Regions from separate parts of the Bradyrhizobium sp. Crot121 genome, predicted to be linked through region 2. Evidence: predicted binding sites of a transcription regulator. Region 2 holds the regulator's gene; each other region holds the start of a gene.
What was found. The regulator HrcA, encoded in region 2, represses chaperone genes, less so after heat shock. The targets are predictions, from matches to a motif close to GTTAGCACTCNCNNNNNGNGAGTGCTAAC.

Region 1 (4,033 bases), on a different contig from region 2:
CGTCAATCGTCAGCAGCACTCGGCGTTAGGCGCCGTGGCATGCGACCAATCAAAATCAAAACCGCATCGGTTTGGTAAACGTAACCAGCGTTTGGATTCACCACGTCGGCAATCGGCGGCGGATTTCAAAATTAGCGTTTATTTTGCTTAAATTCGTGGGCGTCATGGTTAATCCCGGGTATGCGGCGCGACGCGAAACGCCGTTGCAAAACATTCCCGTGTGAACTCCCTATTAAATCGCTTCTGCGTAGAACAGTGGGAGTGAAGGGGGCGGGAACAGTCTCATGTCAGTTAGTCGCAAGCGTTTTCGTGTTGAACAAGCCATTATGGGCGACATGCCGATGCCGGCACCGGTTACGGTGGAAGGCGGTGAAATCGGTCCAATGCATCGGGAGATCATGGCGGAGCTTCGATCCATCCGTGCGCAGATGGCGCTCGGCGTCCACGCCCAGCGTCCGGTCGCAGCCGAAGCCACCGAGGCGGCGGTGGCGCGCGAGGTCGCCGAAGCGCATGCGCTGCTCGACACCTATCGGGCGCAGATCGAGCAATGCGAGAAGCTGAAGGTCGAGCTCGACCTGATCCACGATGCCATCAACCGCACCAAGCGCGAGATCGCGGCGCTGCACGGCAGGGGCTTCGATGGCCCGGAGATGGCCAAGGTGAACGGCGAGCTCGGGGCCGTCGTCGGCGGCACCGAGGAGGCGACCCAGCAGATCCTCGAGGCGACTGAGGCGATCGACCAGGCCGCCACCGCGCTGACCAAGGTCGCCTCGCCCGAACAGCAGAAGCTGCTTGCCGAGGATATCCAGGAACGTGTGGTGACGATCTTCGAGGCCTGCAATTTCCAGGACCTCACCGGCCAGCGCATCAACAAGGTGATGAACACGATGAAGTTCATCGAGCAGCACATCAATGCGATGATGGATATCTGGGGCGGTGTCGACGCCATCAAGGCGCACGCGCCGCCGATCGTCGACACCCGCGAGGGCGACGCCCGCCTGCTCAACGGCCCGAAGCTCGACGGCGACGTGGGCCACGCCTCGCAGGACGATATCGACGCGATGTTCGACTGAGCGGACAGGTCGCAGGGAACAACACAAAACGCCGGCGCGATGCCGGCGTTTTTTATGCGCGGCGGCGCCCCCTCTTCCCTTCTCCCCTTGTGGGAGAAGGTGGCGCGAAGCGCCGGATGAGGGGTTGTCTCCGCGCGCGATAGCGTTCGCGGAGAGTACCCCTCACCCAAATGAGTCCAGTTCTGGCAGCGGAGCTGCCCTCTCCCGCAAGGGGCGAGGGCACATCAACCGGCACCGCCGCATATAGCCCTCCTTGTAAGGGGAGAGGGCACAGCAATTGGCACTTCACGCCCGTGGCGCGCAGCGGACGTAGACCATGTTGCCGTAGCGGACGGCGGCGTCCTTGTCGACGAAGCGGGTGACCATGACGCGGCCGTCGAAGGAGACGATCTCGCGGTCCTGCTCGCCGCCGGACGGCCCGGGCGGGCCGATATAGTTCTTGCCGCTCGGAGAGCCCTTCAGACGCAGCTCCTGGGGGGTGGCCTGGTCTGCGAGATGCATGATCACGCCGCCGGACTGGCCGGCGCCGATCACGTAAGGCTGCTTGCACTGGTCGCGCGCCATCTTCTCGGTGCGGGCGCGGTCCGCCGGATTTTGGTAGGAGGCCAAGCCCCAGCGGCCGACGATCTCGTCGGAACGAATGGTGGCGGGCATTTCCGGCGCGGCCTCCTCGGGCCCAGGCCCCGGGTTGGATGACAGCGACGGCAGGTTGACGCTGCTGCACGCGCCCAACAGAAGCGTCAGCGCCGAGACGGTCGCAAATTTCGCAACCGCGCGCGCGTCACCTGATCCGATCATCCGTATTCCCCCGAAATATCCTTGGTCGCACCTTTGGGCCGCACCCGTCCTGCAGCCAAGCTTAAAACGTAAGGCAGAGCAATGACGTCGAAACGATGACGTGAGAACTCCAACCTGGGCTCTGATTTGATTTGGTTGCAGCATCCTATATTGGCCTCACCAAGGCCTTAACCACTTTGCTTGACAGGAAAGGCGCCAAGCCATATTCCCCGCCCCACAATTAGCACTCTGGCGCGACGATTGCTAATGCGCTGGATATCCTGCCCGCGAGCCATCGACCGGCCGGCATTCAACCCCGGCCTCGATGAACGAGACCTGAAACCGAGCCTCCAAGAGGAAACGTCATGGCTAAATCCAAATTCCGCCCGCTGCATGACCGTGTCGTGGTCAAGCGCATCGAAGCCGAAGAGAAGTCCAAGGGCGGCATCATCATCCCCGACACCGCCAAGGAAAAGCCCTCTCAGGGCGAAGTCACCGCCGTCGGGCCAGGCGGCCGCGACGAGACCGGCAAGCTGATCCCGATCGACGTCAAGGTCGGCGATCGCGTGCTGTTCGGCAAATGGTCGGGCACCGAGGTCAAGCTCGACGGCGAGGAACTCCTGATCATGAAGGAGTCCGACATCATGGGCGTGCTGGTCTAACGCAACTTAGCGGAGCGGCCGCAACATCCACACATGTCATGCCCGGGCCTGACCCGGGCATCCATCGATCTTCAAGAGCGATGGATTGCCGGGTCAAGCCCGGCAATGACGACAAGGGTGTGCGGCCCAGTGCCCTCAATCATTCCAGGAGCAAGATATGGCTGCCAAAGACGTTAAATTTGCCGGAGAAGCCCGCGAGCGAATGCTGCGCGGCGTCGATGTCCTTGCCAATGCGGTAAAGGTCACGCTCGGCCCGAAGGGCCGCAACGTCGTCATCGAAAAGAGCTTCGGTGCCCCTCGCATCACCAAGGACGGCGTCACCGTCGCCAAGGAGATCGAGCTAGAGGACAAGTTCGAGAACATGGGCGCGCAGATGCTGCGCGAAGTCGCCTCCAAGACCAACGACACTGCGGGTGACGGCACCACCACCGCGACCGTGCTGGCGCAGGCGATCGTGCGGGAGGGCGGCAAGGCGGTTGCTGCGGGCATGAACCCGATGGACCTGAAGCGCGGCATCGACCTTGCTGTCGCCGCTGTGGTCAAGGACCTCGAGAAGCGCGCCAAGCCAGTGGCCGCCTCTTCCGAGGTCGCGCAGGTCGGCACCATCTCGGCCAATGGCGACACCGCGATCGGCAAGATGATCGCCCAGGCCATGCAGAAGGTCGGCAATGAGGGCGTGATCACGGTCGAGGAGAACAAGTCGCTGGAGACCGAGGTCGACATCGTCGAAGGCATGAAGTTCGACCGCGGCTATCTCTCGCCCTATTTCATCACCAATGCCGAGAAGATGACCGCCGAGCTCGAAGACGCCTACATCCTCCTGCACGAGAAGAAGCTCTCCGGTCTGCAGGCGATGCTGCCGGTGCTGGAAGCTGTCGTGCAGTCCGGCCGTCCGCTCTTGATCATCGCCGAGGACGTCGAGGGCGAGGCGCTGGCGACACTGGTGGTCAACCGCCTGCGCGGCGGGTTGAAGGTCGCCGCCGTCAAGGCGCCGGGCTTCGGCGACCGCCGGAAGGCGATGCTGGAGGATATCGCGGTCCTGACCGGCGGCCAGTTGATCTCCGAAGAGCTCGGCATCAAGCTCGAGAACGTCACGATCAAGATGCTCGGCCGCGCCCGCAAGGTCGTGATCGACAAGGAGAACACCACGATCGTCAACGGCGCCGGCAAGAAGGCCGACATCGAGGCACGCGTCGGCCAGATCAAGGCGCAGATCGAGGAGACCACCTCCGACTACGACCGCGAGAAGCTGCAGGAGCGGCTGGCCAAGCTGGCCGGCGGCGTCGCGGTGATCCGCGTCGGCGGCGCCACCGAGGTCGAGGTCAAGGAGAAGAAGGACCGTGTCGAGGACGCGCTGAACGCAACCCGCGCCGCGGTGCAGGAAGGCATCGTGCCCGGCGGCGGCGTGGCGCTGCTGCGCGCCAAGAAGGCGGTCGGCCGTCTCTCCAACGACAATTCCGACGTCCAGGCCGGCATCAACATCGTGCTGAAGGCCCTCGAAGCCCCCGTACGCCAGATCTC
Region 2 (4,033 bases):
CGCCGCGCTGATCGTCGCCGATGGCGACGAGAAGAGCGGGTTCGAGGTGGCGCCCTTCATGATCATCGGCATCATCGGCTCGACCGCCGCCTCTCCCGATGATCGCGGCCGTTTTGCCCAGCAGATCGCGACCACGATTCCCGGCGTGCGCGACGGACGGATCACGATGTCGGAGCCGATCCGCATCGATGGCCAGCCCGGCTACGAGACACGGATCGATGCGGTGAGCGGCAAGGACAATACGCCGGTGACCATCGTACAATGGCTGCGGTTCGGTGCGCAGACCTCGCTGCGCATCATCGGCTCCTCGCCGCGCGATCAATGGTCGGCCGCATTCCCGCGCTTCCGCAGCGTGCGCGACGGAATTCAGCCGCGATAACATCTATCTCTGCCGGCCTTTGTCGAGGCCGGCATTAACAGCATTCCGTCAGCCGATGCGTTGAGCAGATTCAGTTCTGCTGTGCGGCGGAAGCCGGCGCGGTTTTTGCGCCGCCCTTGGAGACACCGACCAGCGCCGGACGCAGCACGCGATCGCCGATCGTGTAGCCGGCCTGGACCACCTGCACCACTGTGCCCGAGGGCACGGAGGGATCGGGAACCTCGTACATCGCCTGCTGAAAGTTCGGATCGAACTTCTCGCCGGTGGGATCGAACTTCTTGACGCCGTTCTTCTCCAGCGTGGCGTGCAGCGAACGCTCGGTCAATTCGACACCCTCGATCAGGGCCTTCAGCCCGGGGTCGGCGGCCGCCTTGGCCTCCGCCGGGACGGCGTCGAGGGCACGCTGCAGATTGTCGGCGATATCGAGGATGTCGCGGGCAAAGCCGGTGATGCCATAAGCGCGCGCATCCGCGATCTCGCGGCTGGTGCGCTTGCGCAGATTTTCCATCTCGGCCAGCGTGCGCAACGTCCGATCGCGCGCTTCATTGAGCTCCTTGGTCAAGGCTTCCGCCGATCCCTGTTCGGGATCGTCGGGCATGACGTAGGGCTTCGAGACCACGGGCTCGCCGGTCTGCGCCGGGTTCTCGGCGTTGTCGTTTGGCCGGTTCGGATCGGTCATGGCTTGCCTTTTCGAAAAATCACGTCTGATCAACAGTTAAGGGATTGGCTGGCCCGGATATCGTGCTTTGGGCCATGAAAATCAAGCGCAACCGGCCCCGTTTCGGGGTTAGAGCGTTTTCGAGCGAAGCATGCCCTCGGACCTGATCCGAGGGTGGACACCGGTTCGCGTGAAGAAAACGCGTCAAAACAAGAATCTAGAGCTCCGGTTCTGATTCCGTCAGAACCGGAAATGCTCTAGCCGCCGAGGATCCTGCTGACGAGGCGCGCGGCATAGTCCACGGTCGGGATCACCCGCGCATAATTCAGCCGGGTTGGCCCGATCACGCCGAGCACGCCCACGATACGGCCAGCGCCGTCGCTATAGGGCGCAACGATGGTCGAGGACCCCGAGAGCGAGAACAATTTGTTCTCCGACCCGATGAAGATCCGCACGCCATCGGCGCTTTCCGCACGCCCCAGAAGGTCGATCACGCCGCGCTTGGTCTCGAGATCATCGAACAGCGACTTGATGCGCTCGAGATCCTCGAGCGCATGCAAATCCTCCAGGAGATTGGCGTGCCCGCGCACGATGAGCTGCCGGTCTTCATTGTCGCCGCCCGACCAGCTCGCAAGCCCTGCAGAGATCACCTTCTGCGTCAATTGATCGAGCTCGGCGCGACTTTGTCCCAGCGCGGTCTCGAGTTCGAGCCGCGCTTCGGCGAGCGTACGGCCGAGGATGCGTGCATTGAGGAAGTTGGTGGCCTCGATCAGTGCCGAGGATGGAACACCCGGCGGCAAGCTCAGCACCCGGTTCTCGACCTGCCCGTCTTCGCCGACCAGCACCACCAGCGCACGTTCCGGCTCCAGCCGCACGAACTCGATATGCTTCAGCCGCGCATTGGATTTGGGCGTCAGCACCACGGCGGCGGCGCGGGTGAGGCCGGATAGCCGGATCAAGGCCTCATCGAGCGCTGCCTCGACCGACTGCGCGCGGCCGACAGTAGCCAATTGGCTCTGGATCGATTGCCGTTCCGCCTCCGTGAGATGGCCGACCTGCATCAGCGCATCGACGAAAAAGCGCAGGCCCAATTCGGTCGGCAGTCGGCCGGCGGAGGTATGCGGCGCGTAGATCAGTCCGAGCTGTTCGAGATCGGACATCACATTGCGCACCGAGGCCGGCGACAGCGGCAGCGCGATCAGGCGCGAGATGTTACGCGAGCCGACCGGCTCGCCGGTCGCCAGATAACTTTCGACGATTTGACGGAAAATGTCGCGCGAACGCTCGTTGAGCTGGGCAAGCCCGGCGTGCGGCGCGATCAAACCAACCGGTTCGTGTTGAGCCACAATAACTCCCTCACAACTGCCTCTAATTTGACCATCCACACGCCCGGTGACAAGCGTGCATTACCCGCCCGGAAGCCGGCCAAAAAGCTTGCCGCTGCGGCTGCCCGCTCCTACAAGCACCGCCAGCCATATCGCTCGAATTCCCGGAGGATTCCCATGCGGCCAAGCCGCCGTGCACCCGACGAACTGCGCCCCGTCTCATTGGAACGCGGCGTGGTCAAATATGCCGAGGGTTCCTGCATGGTGAAATTCGGCGACACCCATGTGCTGGTCACTGCGACCCTGGAAGACCGCCTGCCGCCATGGCTGAAGGGCCAGGGCCGCGGCTGGGTCACCGCCGAATACGGCATGCTGCCCCGCGCCACGCTGGAACGTACCCGGCGCGAGGCCTCCGCCGGCAAGCAGGGCGGGCGCACCATCGAGATCCAGCGCCTCATCGGCCGTTCGCTCCGCGCCACCATCGACCTGGAAGCGCTGGGCGAGCGCCAGATCACGGTCGATTGCGACGTGCTGCAGGCCGATGGCGGCACGCGCACCGCCTCGATCACCGGCGCCTGGGTCGCGCTTGCCGACTGCATCAACTGGATGAAGACCCGCAACATGCTGAAAACCAACGTGTTGCGCGACAACGTCGCGGCCATCTCCTGCGGCATCTATAATGGCACGCCGGTGCTCGACCTCGACTACGCCGAGGATTCTGAAGCCGAGACCGACGCCAATTTCGTCATGACCGGCGACGGCCGCATCATCGAGGTACAGGGCACCGCGGAAAAGACGCCGTTCTCGCAGGACGAGTTCCTGGCGCTGATGGCGCTGGCGCGCAAGGGCGTGGCGCGGCTGGTCGACTTGCAGAAAATGGCAGTGGCGTAGTCAATAGGCCATGCACCGCCGAATCACTGGAAAGCTCGTGATCGCGACCCACAATCCCGGCAAGCTTGCCGAGATGCGCGAATTGCTGGCGCCGCATGGCGTGGAGGCGATCTCGGCAGGCGATCTCGGTCTTGGCGAGCCCGAGGAGACCGGCGACAGTTTTCGCGCCAATGCCGCGATCAAGGCGATTGCGGCAGCCAAGGCCGCCGATCTCCCGGCATTTGCCGATGATTCCGGGCTGGTGGTCGACGCGCTGGACGGCGCCCCTGGCATCTATTCGGCGCGCTGGGCCGGCGAAAACAAGGATTTCATCGCCGCGATGACGCGGATCGAGCGCCTCTTGCAGGAACGTAGCGCCACGGCGCCTGACCGCCGGAGCGCTCATTTCGTCTCCGCGCTCTGCGTCGCCTGGCCGGATGGGCACCTCGAAGAGGTCGAGGCGCGTGCCGACGGAACTTTGGTGTGGCCGCCGCGCGGCACCGCGGGTTTCGGCTATGATCCCATGTTCCTGCCGGATGGCCATACCCGCACCTTCGGCGAGATGACGAGCGTCGAGAAGCACGGGCTGCCGCCGCTCGGACTCGGCCTGTCGCACCGGGCCCGTGCCTTCGTCAAATTGGCGGAGATATGCCTTGACTGACCGGGACCAGGCAGCCTTCGGCGTCTACGTGCACTGGCCGTTCTGCCTGTCGAAATGCCCGTATTGTGATTTCAACAGCCACGTCAGGCATACGCAGATCGATGAGGCGCGCTTTGCCCGTGCCTTTGCGCGCGAGATCG
Region 3 (4,033 bases), on a different contig from region 2:
GCGCCTTCACCGCCGCGACCTTGAGGCCGCCGCGCAGTCGATTGACCACGAGCGCGGCAAGCGCTTCGCCCTCGACATCCTCGGCCACGATCAGCAGCGTCTTGCCAGACTGCACCACCGCTTCGAGCAGCGGCAGCATGGTCTGTAGACCGGACAGCTTCTTCTCATGGATCAGAATGTAGGGATCCTCGAGTTCGACCCGCATCTTTTCGGTGTTGGTGACGAAGTAGGGCGAGACAAAGCCGCGGTCGAACTGCATGCCCTCGACCACCTCCAGCTCGGTGTGGAGGCTCTTGGCTTCCTCGACGGTGATGACGCCCTCATTGCCGACCTTCTGCATCGCATCGGCAAGGAAGCGGCCGATCTCCGTATCGCCATTGGCCGAAATGGTGCCGATCTGGGCAATCTCCTCGTTGGAGGTGACCTTCTTGGCGTGGGACTTGAGGTCATTGACAATGGCGTCGACCGCAAGATCGATGCCGCGCTTGAGGTCCATCGGGTTCATGCCAGCGGCAACGGATTTCGCGCCTTCCTTGACGATGGCCTGGGCCAGCACGGTCGCAGTCGTCGTCCCGTCGCCGGCGAGGTCGTTGGTCTTGGAGGCGACTTCGCGCACCATCTGTGCGCCCATGTTCTCGAACTTGTCTTCCAGTTCGATTTCCTTGGCGACGGTGACGCCGTCCTTGGTTATGCGCGGTGCGCCGAAGGATTTCTCGATCACGACGTTGCGTCCCTTGGGACCGAGGGTGACCTTCACGGCGTTGGCCAGCGTGTCCACGCCCCGCAGCATCCGCTCGCGGGCTTCCGTGGAGAATTTCACGTCCTTGGCAGCCATTTGCCTGCTCCTTTCTCCTAATGACTGTCAGCTCTTGCAATTTGCTCAGGCGGCCTTCTTGAGCGAGCCGGTCTTGTCGACCACGCCCAGAAGATCGCTCTCCTTCATGATCAGGTAGTCCTGGCCGTCGATCTTCACCTCTGTGCCGGACCACTTGCCGAACAGCACGCGGTCTCCCGGCTTGACGTCGATCGGGGTCAACTGGCCCTGCTCATTCCTCGCGCCAGGCCCCGCGGCGACGATCTCGCCCTCCTGCGGCTTTTCCTTCGCGGTGTCGGGAATGATGATGCCGCCGGCGGTCTTCTCTTCGGCATCGATGCGGCGCACGAGCACGCGGTCGTGCAATGGACGGAAATGCATGCACATCCTCCTTGTCAGGTCAGCGATGTCATAAAGCCGGGTCCGGGACCGGCCCCGGGCGGAAAACGACCTAGGAAGCGGAAAAAAGTCCGTCAAGGGTCCCTAAATAAATTTTTGTCACTCCGGGCGACCGAGTGCCAGGCTGCCTCTTAAACGGCCATTTTCGCTCAACCAGCTAACCGACGCGGCGGCCGCTGGAGGCCGAAAGACAGATTCTGGGGGAGATTTCATGCGAGTTTTGCGTTTGCTCGGATGGCTGGGCGTCATCTCCGGGTTGTGGTGGGCGCTGTCGGCAGCGCCGGCCACCGCCCAGATTCCGGACCTCAATACAGGCCGCGTGCCGACGCTTGCGCCGCTCGTGCGGGAAGTGACGCCGGCGGTCGTCAACATTTCGGTACAGGGGCGGGTGCGCGAGGACAATCCGCTTTACCAGGATCCGCTGTTCCGCGAGTTCTTCAACGTCCCGAAGCAACTGGAGAAGGAAGTCAGCGCGACCGGTTCGGGCGTGATCGTCGACGCCCAGCGCGGTTATGTGCTGACGGCGAACCATGTCGTCGCCAATGCCACCGCAGTGCAGATCAGGACCAAGGACGGCCGCAAGTTCGCCGGTCGGGTTGTGGGCCGCTATCCGCCCACTGATATCGCACTGCTGCAGATCAGGGAGCCTGCCGGGCTCAAGGCTATTGCACTCGGCGACAGCGACGCGCTTCAGGTCGGTGACTTCGTGATCGCGGTCGGCAATCCGTTCGGCCTCGGCCAGACCGTCACCTCGGGCCTCGTCAGCGCGCTCGGGCGCACCGGGCTCGGCAAGCACGGCTATGAGGATTTCATCCAGACCGATGCGGCAATCAATCCCGGCAATTCTGGAGGCGGGTTGATCAACTTGCGAGGTCAGCTGGTCGGCATCAATACGGCGATTATCTCGCCGGGCGGCGGCAATGTTGGCATTGGCTTTGCGGTGCCGATCAACATGGCGCGCGAGGTAATGAACCAGCTTGCGGCGACCGGACGAGTCGAGCGCGGGCGCATCGGCATTGCGCTGGAGGACATGGAAGCGCCGGCCACGGGCGCGACGCAGGGCGCCCGCATCAAGGAAGTCAGTCCCGGCTCTCCGGCGGAGCGCGCGGGGCTGCGCCGCGGCGACATCATCCTCAAGGCCAACGACATTCCCGTCCCCGTCCGCAGCGCGACGCAGATGCGCAACCTGATCGGGCTGACGCCGGTCGGCCGGCAGGTGCGGCTGACGATCGAGCGCGACCGCATGACCGAAAGTGCCACGGTGGAGGTTGTTCCGCTGAGCGATCAAAGGGCGCGGGTGCGAGGGCCCGGGTGAGCGATGTCCGCTTGTGGCCATAGCTGAAGACTGCATTAGGGATTGTTACGTCGGCTCGCCGCGGTAGACCGGACTTCGCTGAACGCGGCATCGTAATGCCGCTTGTGTCCCGGACCGGACACGTCGAGCAGCGTAAAGGCCGAACGCAGCATCCTCGGCCGGTTGCCGGAGTTGGGCAATTGGCCGTCACCGGATTCTGACATTGTTAATGGGCGCAGGCTCTCGTTTTTTGAGACGATTGGGTCAACGTTGCCGGATCAACCCAACATCTGGTCCCGGTGACGACCATGAACGGCCCTCATTATCCGATGATCCATCGCGAGAACGCCGCCGCACTTGACCGCGTCATTCGACAGGCCAAGCGAACTGTCTCAGCCCCCATCAGGGTTCTCCAGACTTGCCCCCGCCCCGACACTTTCCTCGGGCGACAGCACCACGAATTCATCCCGCTGCCTGATCAGGTGATGGTAGAGTCAGGACATCACTGGCAGTGAGCGATACGGGCGCTGGTGGCTGAGAGACGGTTGCGCTCCCGCCTGCACAGGACGGGAGCGAGCTATGTCAGACCTTCTTCAATCAGAAGTTCGCGCGATGCAGCTTCGTCACTTGGAGGAAGCCGAGCGGCACGTTGCCGAGGCAGAACGACACATTGCTGAGCAAGAGCAACGGATTGTAAACCTCGCCCGCCTCGGCCACGATCTAGCGGAAGCTAAGATACTTCTGGAGAACTTTAATGCATGTCAGGTGCTGCACATCCAGCACCGTGATCGAATTCGCACAGAGCTAGAGCGGTAGGTCACCCGAATCGGCTGCCTCCGAGGTCGCCTTGTGGCCTATAGTCGAAACCCGGATGGAAGATCGCCGCGTCAGCTCACGGGGAGAGGCCGGACACCGCTCAGCGTGGCATTCAATGACCCATCGTGACCGGAAGCTGACATTTGCATTGGCAAGGGCCCCTTGACCGACGTTGAAGCATGTCCGGCTCGGGTCCGGGATTTGCAACAACCGAAATCCAGACTAGCAGCAACGATCGATAAAAGCGTTGAACAATAGCCGCTGCGGAACGTTCGAGGGTTTTGCGAGCCCAGGCGGCATGGTCAGTTCGTCATGCGGCCGTTGCGTTTCCGCCGGATTGCTGCCCTTCTTGCTCCAGCCAATCGCAAAACGCCGCTGTCTGTGAGCCACTTTCGGTGCCCGTGGGCAAGTAGGCGAAGTAGCTCCTCGCCGGAAGGCTGACATCGGGAAACGGCGCGATCAGGCGGCCGGCCGCGACGTCGTCGCCGATCAGGGCGGTCGGTCCCATCGCCACGCCCAAACCATCGATCGCCGCCTGAATGGTCAGAAAGAAATGATCGAGTGTCAGCGTCGCCGCCGGGGTGACGCGAGGCTGTCCGGCTTGCACCAGCCAATCGTGCCATAGCCGCGGCATCGACGTGACGTTCAGCAACGTGTGCTGCGCGAGATCGGAAACGTCCTCCAGCGGCAGCTTCGCTACGAGTGCGGGG
Region 4 (4,033 bases), on a different contig from region 2:
ATCTCGGTCGCGCCGCCGACGCGGATCACCGCGACGCCGCCCGCGAGCTTGGCCAGACGCTCCTGCAGCTTCTCACGGTCGTAGTCCGAGGTGGTCTCCTCGATCTGCGCCTTGATCTGCGCCACGCGCGCCTCGATGTCGGCCTTCTTGCCGGCGCCGTTGACGATCGTGGTGTTCTCCTTGTCGATCATCACCTTCTTGGCGCGACCGAGCATCTGCAGCGTGACGTTCTCGAGCTTGATGCCGAGATCTTCCGAGATGGCCTGGCCGCCGGTCAGGATCGCGATGTCCTGCAGCATGGCCTTGCGGCGATCGCCGAAGCCCGGAGCCTTGACGGCTGCGACCTTCAGGCCGCCACGGAGGCGGTTGACGACCAGGGTGGCGAGGGCTTCGCCTTCGACGTCTTCAGCGACGATGACCAGCGGCTTGCCGGTCTGCACCACGGCCTCGAGCAGCGGCAGCAGCTCGTTCAGCGAGGAGAGCTTCTTCTCGTTGATGAGGATGTAGGCGTCGTCCATCTCAACGCGCATCTTGTCGGCGTTGGTGACGAAGTAGGGCGAGATGTAGCCACGGTCGAACTGCATGCCCTCGACGACGTCGAGCTCGGTCTCCAGCGACTTGGCTTCCTCGACCGTGATCACGCCCTCATTGCCGACCTTCTTCATGGCGTCGGAGAGGAACTTGCCGATCTCGGCGTCGCCGTTGGCGGAGATGGTGCCGACCTGGGCGATCTCGTCGTTGGAGGTGACCTTCTTGGAGTTCTTCTGCAGGTCCGCAACCACAGCCTCAACCGCGAGGTCGATGCCGCGCTTCAGGTCCATCGGGTTCATGCCGGCGGCGACCGACTTGGCGCCTTCCTTCACGATCGCCTGGGCCAGCACGGTGGCGGTGGTGGTGCCGTCGCCGGCCGCGTCAGCGGACTTGGAGGCGACTTCGCGCACCATCTGGGCGCCCATGTTCTCGAACTTGTCGTCGAGCTCGATCTCCTTGGCGACGGTGACGCCGTCCTTGGTGATGCGGGGAGCGCCGAACGACTTGTCGAGCACGACGTTGCGGCCCTTCGGGCCGAGGGTGACCTTCACCGCGTTGGCGAGGATGTCGACGCCGCGCAGCATCTTGTCGCGCGCCTCGACGGAGAATTTGACTTCTTTAGCTGCCATGTGAGTTTTTTCCTTGAGGGATTTATCCTGGGAGGGAGGGCCTTAGGCCGCCTTCTTCTTGGAAGCGGGGACGTCGAGGACGCCCATGATGTCGCTTTCCTTCATGATCAACAGCTCCTGGCCGTCGATCTTGACTTCGGTGCCGGACCACTTGCCGAACAGGACGCGATCGCCAACCTTGAGGTCGATCGGGATCAGCTTGCCGGACTCGTCGCGGCCACCCGGGCCGACGGCGACGACTTCGCCCTGGGAGGGCTTTTCCTTGGCAGTGTCTGGAATGATGATGCCGCCAGCGGTCTTCTCTTCGGCGTCGATGCGCTTGACCACGACGCGGTCGTGAAGCGGACGGAAACTCATGCAGTCCTCCTAAGCTATTCTGGATGCTGTAGAATTCTGGAGCGTTAGCAGTCTGTCTTGGCGAGTGCCAAGCCAGCCGCGATGGAGATAGGCCAGACTTTGTGTGGGGGCAAGGGTTTGTAGCAGAAAAATTGGCACTCGAAATCGCTGCCTGCCAATATCGTTTATCATCATTAACCTGGCCGGCGGGCGAGCGGGAGGTCTGCATTAGCAGATGCGCTAAGTTGCTGCTAACGCACGATTTTTCAACAGCCCGTTAAACATTTGGGCTTGTGATGAGTTGGCCCTATGCGTCACAATTCCCTCATGTGAGCGCATCTCCGCGGGGGTGGCTCGGCTAGCAGGCCATCCCGTGAATGCGCTCCTTCGAAAAAACGGAGGTTGGCATATGGTCTCGCGGGTTGGTGGGGTTGCTTCCGACGATTTCCGGAAGCAGATGCTGGGTTATGGGCTGACGACGGCACAGATCCTCTACCGAATGCCGGACCATCCTTCACTGCTGCAGACCTACGTCTGGCAGAATTACGACCTCTTCCCAAAATTCCCTGCGCTGCAGGATTTCCTCGCCTTCTGGCAGGAGCAGCTCGAGGGGCCGCTGCACTCGGTGACCGTTGCGCATTCCAAGCTGATCAAGCCGGCGGAGCTGCGCGCCGTCGACGGCGTCTTCCGCTTGCACTGAGACGCCAAGACCAATTGCTGCCGGGCGGAACGGTGGTAACGTTCCCTGGACGCGTCCGCGTCGCGGACGCCTGCAACAGGGAGGCAGGCCATGGCTAAGAAGGTGACATCAAGACCCGCGGCCAAGACGGCGGTCCGGAAGAAATGGACGGGCCACAAGACCGCCGCCAAATCCACTGCCCGCAAGGCGATCAAGTCCAAGGGCCGCGTATCCAAGGCGGCACATAAGGCGCAGCCGAAGCAACGCATTGCGGTGAGCCATCATCGCGAAGAAGACTTCAAGGCCGACGGGCTGCGCGCTTATGCGCAATATCGCGATCTCGGCTTTGCCGACGCCACGCACGGGCTTGCGCAGGCGCATGTGATCCGGCTGGTCGGGCCGTGCAATCCGGAAGAGGTGTCAAAGCTGCATTATCACGACGTCCAGTTCCAGATGGTCTATGTGCTCAAGGGCTGGGTGAAAACCTACATGGAAGGGCAGGGCGAGACGTTGATGCAGCAAGGCAGCGCCTGGACCCAGCCGCCGAAGATCAGGCACATGATCCTCGATTATTCTGACGACGTCGAACTGCTCGAGATCATCCTGCCGGCTGAGTTCAAGACGGTGGAGTTGACGACGTAATACTCGCTGTCATTCCGGGGCGCGCGTAGCGCGAACCCGGAATCCATTCCTCCGCTTGTGCCCGCGGCCCGATGGATTCCGGGTTCGATGCTTCGCATCGCCCCGGAATGACGGAGCGGCTACGTCAACAGCCCCACGATCGCGCCCATCAGGCAGGTTGTCAGCGTGCCCGACACGATCGACTTCAGCCCGAGCGAATTGATCTCCTCGCGCCGCGTCGGCGCCATCGTGTTGAGGCCGCCGATCATGATGCCCAGGCTGGCGAAATTGGCGAAGCCGCACATCGCATAGAGCATGATCAGGCGCGAGCGCGCATCCAGCGCGTCGGTGGGAAGCTTCGACAGATCGACATAGGCGATCAATTCGTTCAGCACGGTCTTGGTCCCCATCAGGCTGCCCGCAGTGATGGCTTGCGACCACGGCAGGCCCATCAGCCAGCACACTGGGGCCATGATATAGCCGAGCAGACGCTGCAGAGAAATCTTGGCGCCGCCGATGTCCGGCAGGATCCCGAGCATCGCGTTGACGAGATAGACCAGCGCCACCAGCACGAGTAGCATCGCGACGATGTTGAGCAACAGTTCAAGCCCGGCCGCGGTGCCCTTGACGATGGCATCCATCGTCGAGGACGCGTGCATCTCGGGATCGCTGCGATCGTCGAGCGCGCCGCCGGTGCGCCCCCCTGATGTCTCCGGCACCATGATCAGGCTCACCAGGATCGCCGCCGGCGCCCCTAGCACCGAGGCAATGACGAAATGCGCCGCCGCATCGGGGATCAGCGGCGCCAGCAGGGTGGCGTAGAGCACCAGCACGGTGCCGGCGATTCCGGCCATGCCGCCCGTCATCACCAGGAACAGTTCGGCGCGGGTGAGCTGCGTCAGATAGGGCCGGATGAACAGCGGCGCTTCCACCATGCCGAGGAAGATGTTGGCGGCGGTGGAGAGCCCGACCGCGCCGCCGACGCCGAGCGTCCGTTCGAGCAGCCAGGCCATGCCGCGCACGATCGGCGGCAGCACGCGCCAGTAGAACAGCAGCGTGGTCAGCACGCTCATGACCAGCACGATCGGCAGCGCCTGGAAGGCGAGGATGAAATCAGCGCCCGGCGCCTTGAGGTCGAACGGCAGCGGCGCGCCGCCGACATAGCCGAATACGAAGGAGGTGCCGGCGCGCGAGGCGGCGGCGATGACGCCGATGGCCTCGTTGATGGCGCCGAACG

Region 1: the regulator HrcA is predicted to act here: its motif matches at 2,091-2,119, upstream of AC5ZGW_RS31295 (co-chaperone GroES).
Region 3: the regulator HrcA is predicted to act here: its motif matches at 1,309-1,337, upstream of groES (co-chaperone GroES).
Region 4: the regulator HrcA is predicted to act here: its motif matches at 1,561-1,589, upstream of groES (co-chaperone GroES).

What each region holds. Positions count from the first base shown of each region.
Region 1 covers NZ_JCAMOR010000049.1:9,807-13,839, reverse strand. The annotation lists gene AC5ZGW_RS31305 (protein phosphatase CheZ) at 285-1,073, shown strand; gene AC5ZGW_RS31300 (hypothetical protein) at 1,359-1,871, opposite strand; gene AC5ZGW_RS31295 (co-chaperone GroES) at 2,216-2,512, shown strand; gene groL (chaperonin GroEL) at 2,670-4,033, shown strand, end outside.
Region 2 covers NZ_JCAMOR010000004.1:157,177-161,209, reverse strand. The annotation lists gene AC5ZGW_RS06790 (hypothetical protein) at 1-379, shown strand, start outside; gene grpE (nucleotide exchange factor GrpE) at 450-1,058, opposite strand; gene hrcA (heat-inducible transcriptional repressor HrcA) at 1,295-2,383, opposite strand; gene rph (ribonuclease PH) at 2,540-3,253, shown strand; gene rdgB (RdgB/HAM1 family non-canonical purine NTP pyrophosphatase) at 3,264-3,893, shown strand; gene hemW (radical SAM family heme chaperone HemW) at 3,886-4,033, shown strand, end outside.
Region 3 covers NZ_JCAMOR010000036.1:68,063-72,095, reverse strand. The annotation lists gene groL (chaperonin GroEL) at 1-835, opposite strand, end outside; gene groES (co-chaperone GroES) at 881-1,195, opposite strand; gene AC5ZGW_RS27205 (trypsin-like peptidase domain-containing protein) at 1,425-2,528, shown strand; gene AC5ZGW_RS27200 (hypothetical protein) at 3,087-3,323, shown strand; gene AC5ZGW_RS27195 (LysR substrate-binding domain-containing protein) at 3,634-4,033, opposite strand, start outside.
Region 4 covers NZ_JCAMOR010000088.1:14,161-18,193, reverse strand. The annotation lists gene groL (chaperonin GroEL) at 1-1,160, opposite strand, end outside; gene groES (co-chaperone GroES) at 1,203-1,517, opposite strand; gene AC5ZGW_RS39500 (usg protein) at 1,906-2,196, shown strand; gene AC5ZGW_RS39495 (cupin domain-containing protein) at 2,287-2,817, shown strand; gene AC5ZGW_RS39490 (NupC/NupG family nucleoside CNT transporter) at 2,937-4,033, opposite strand, start outside.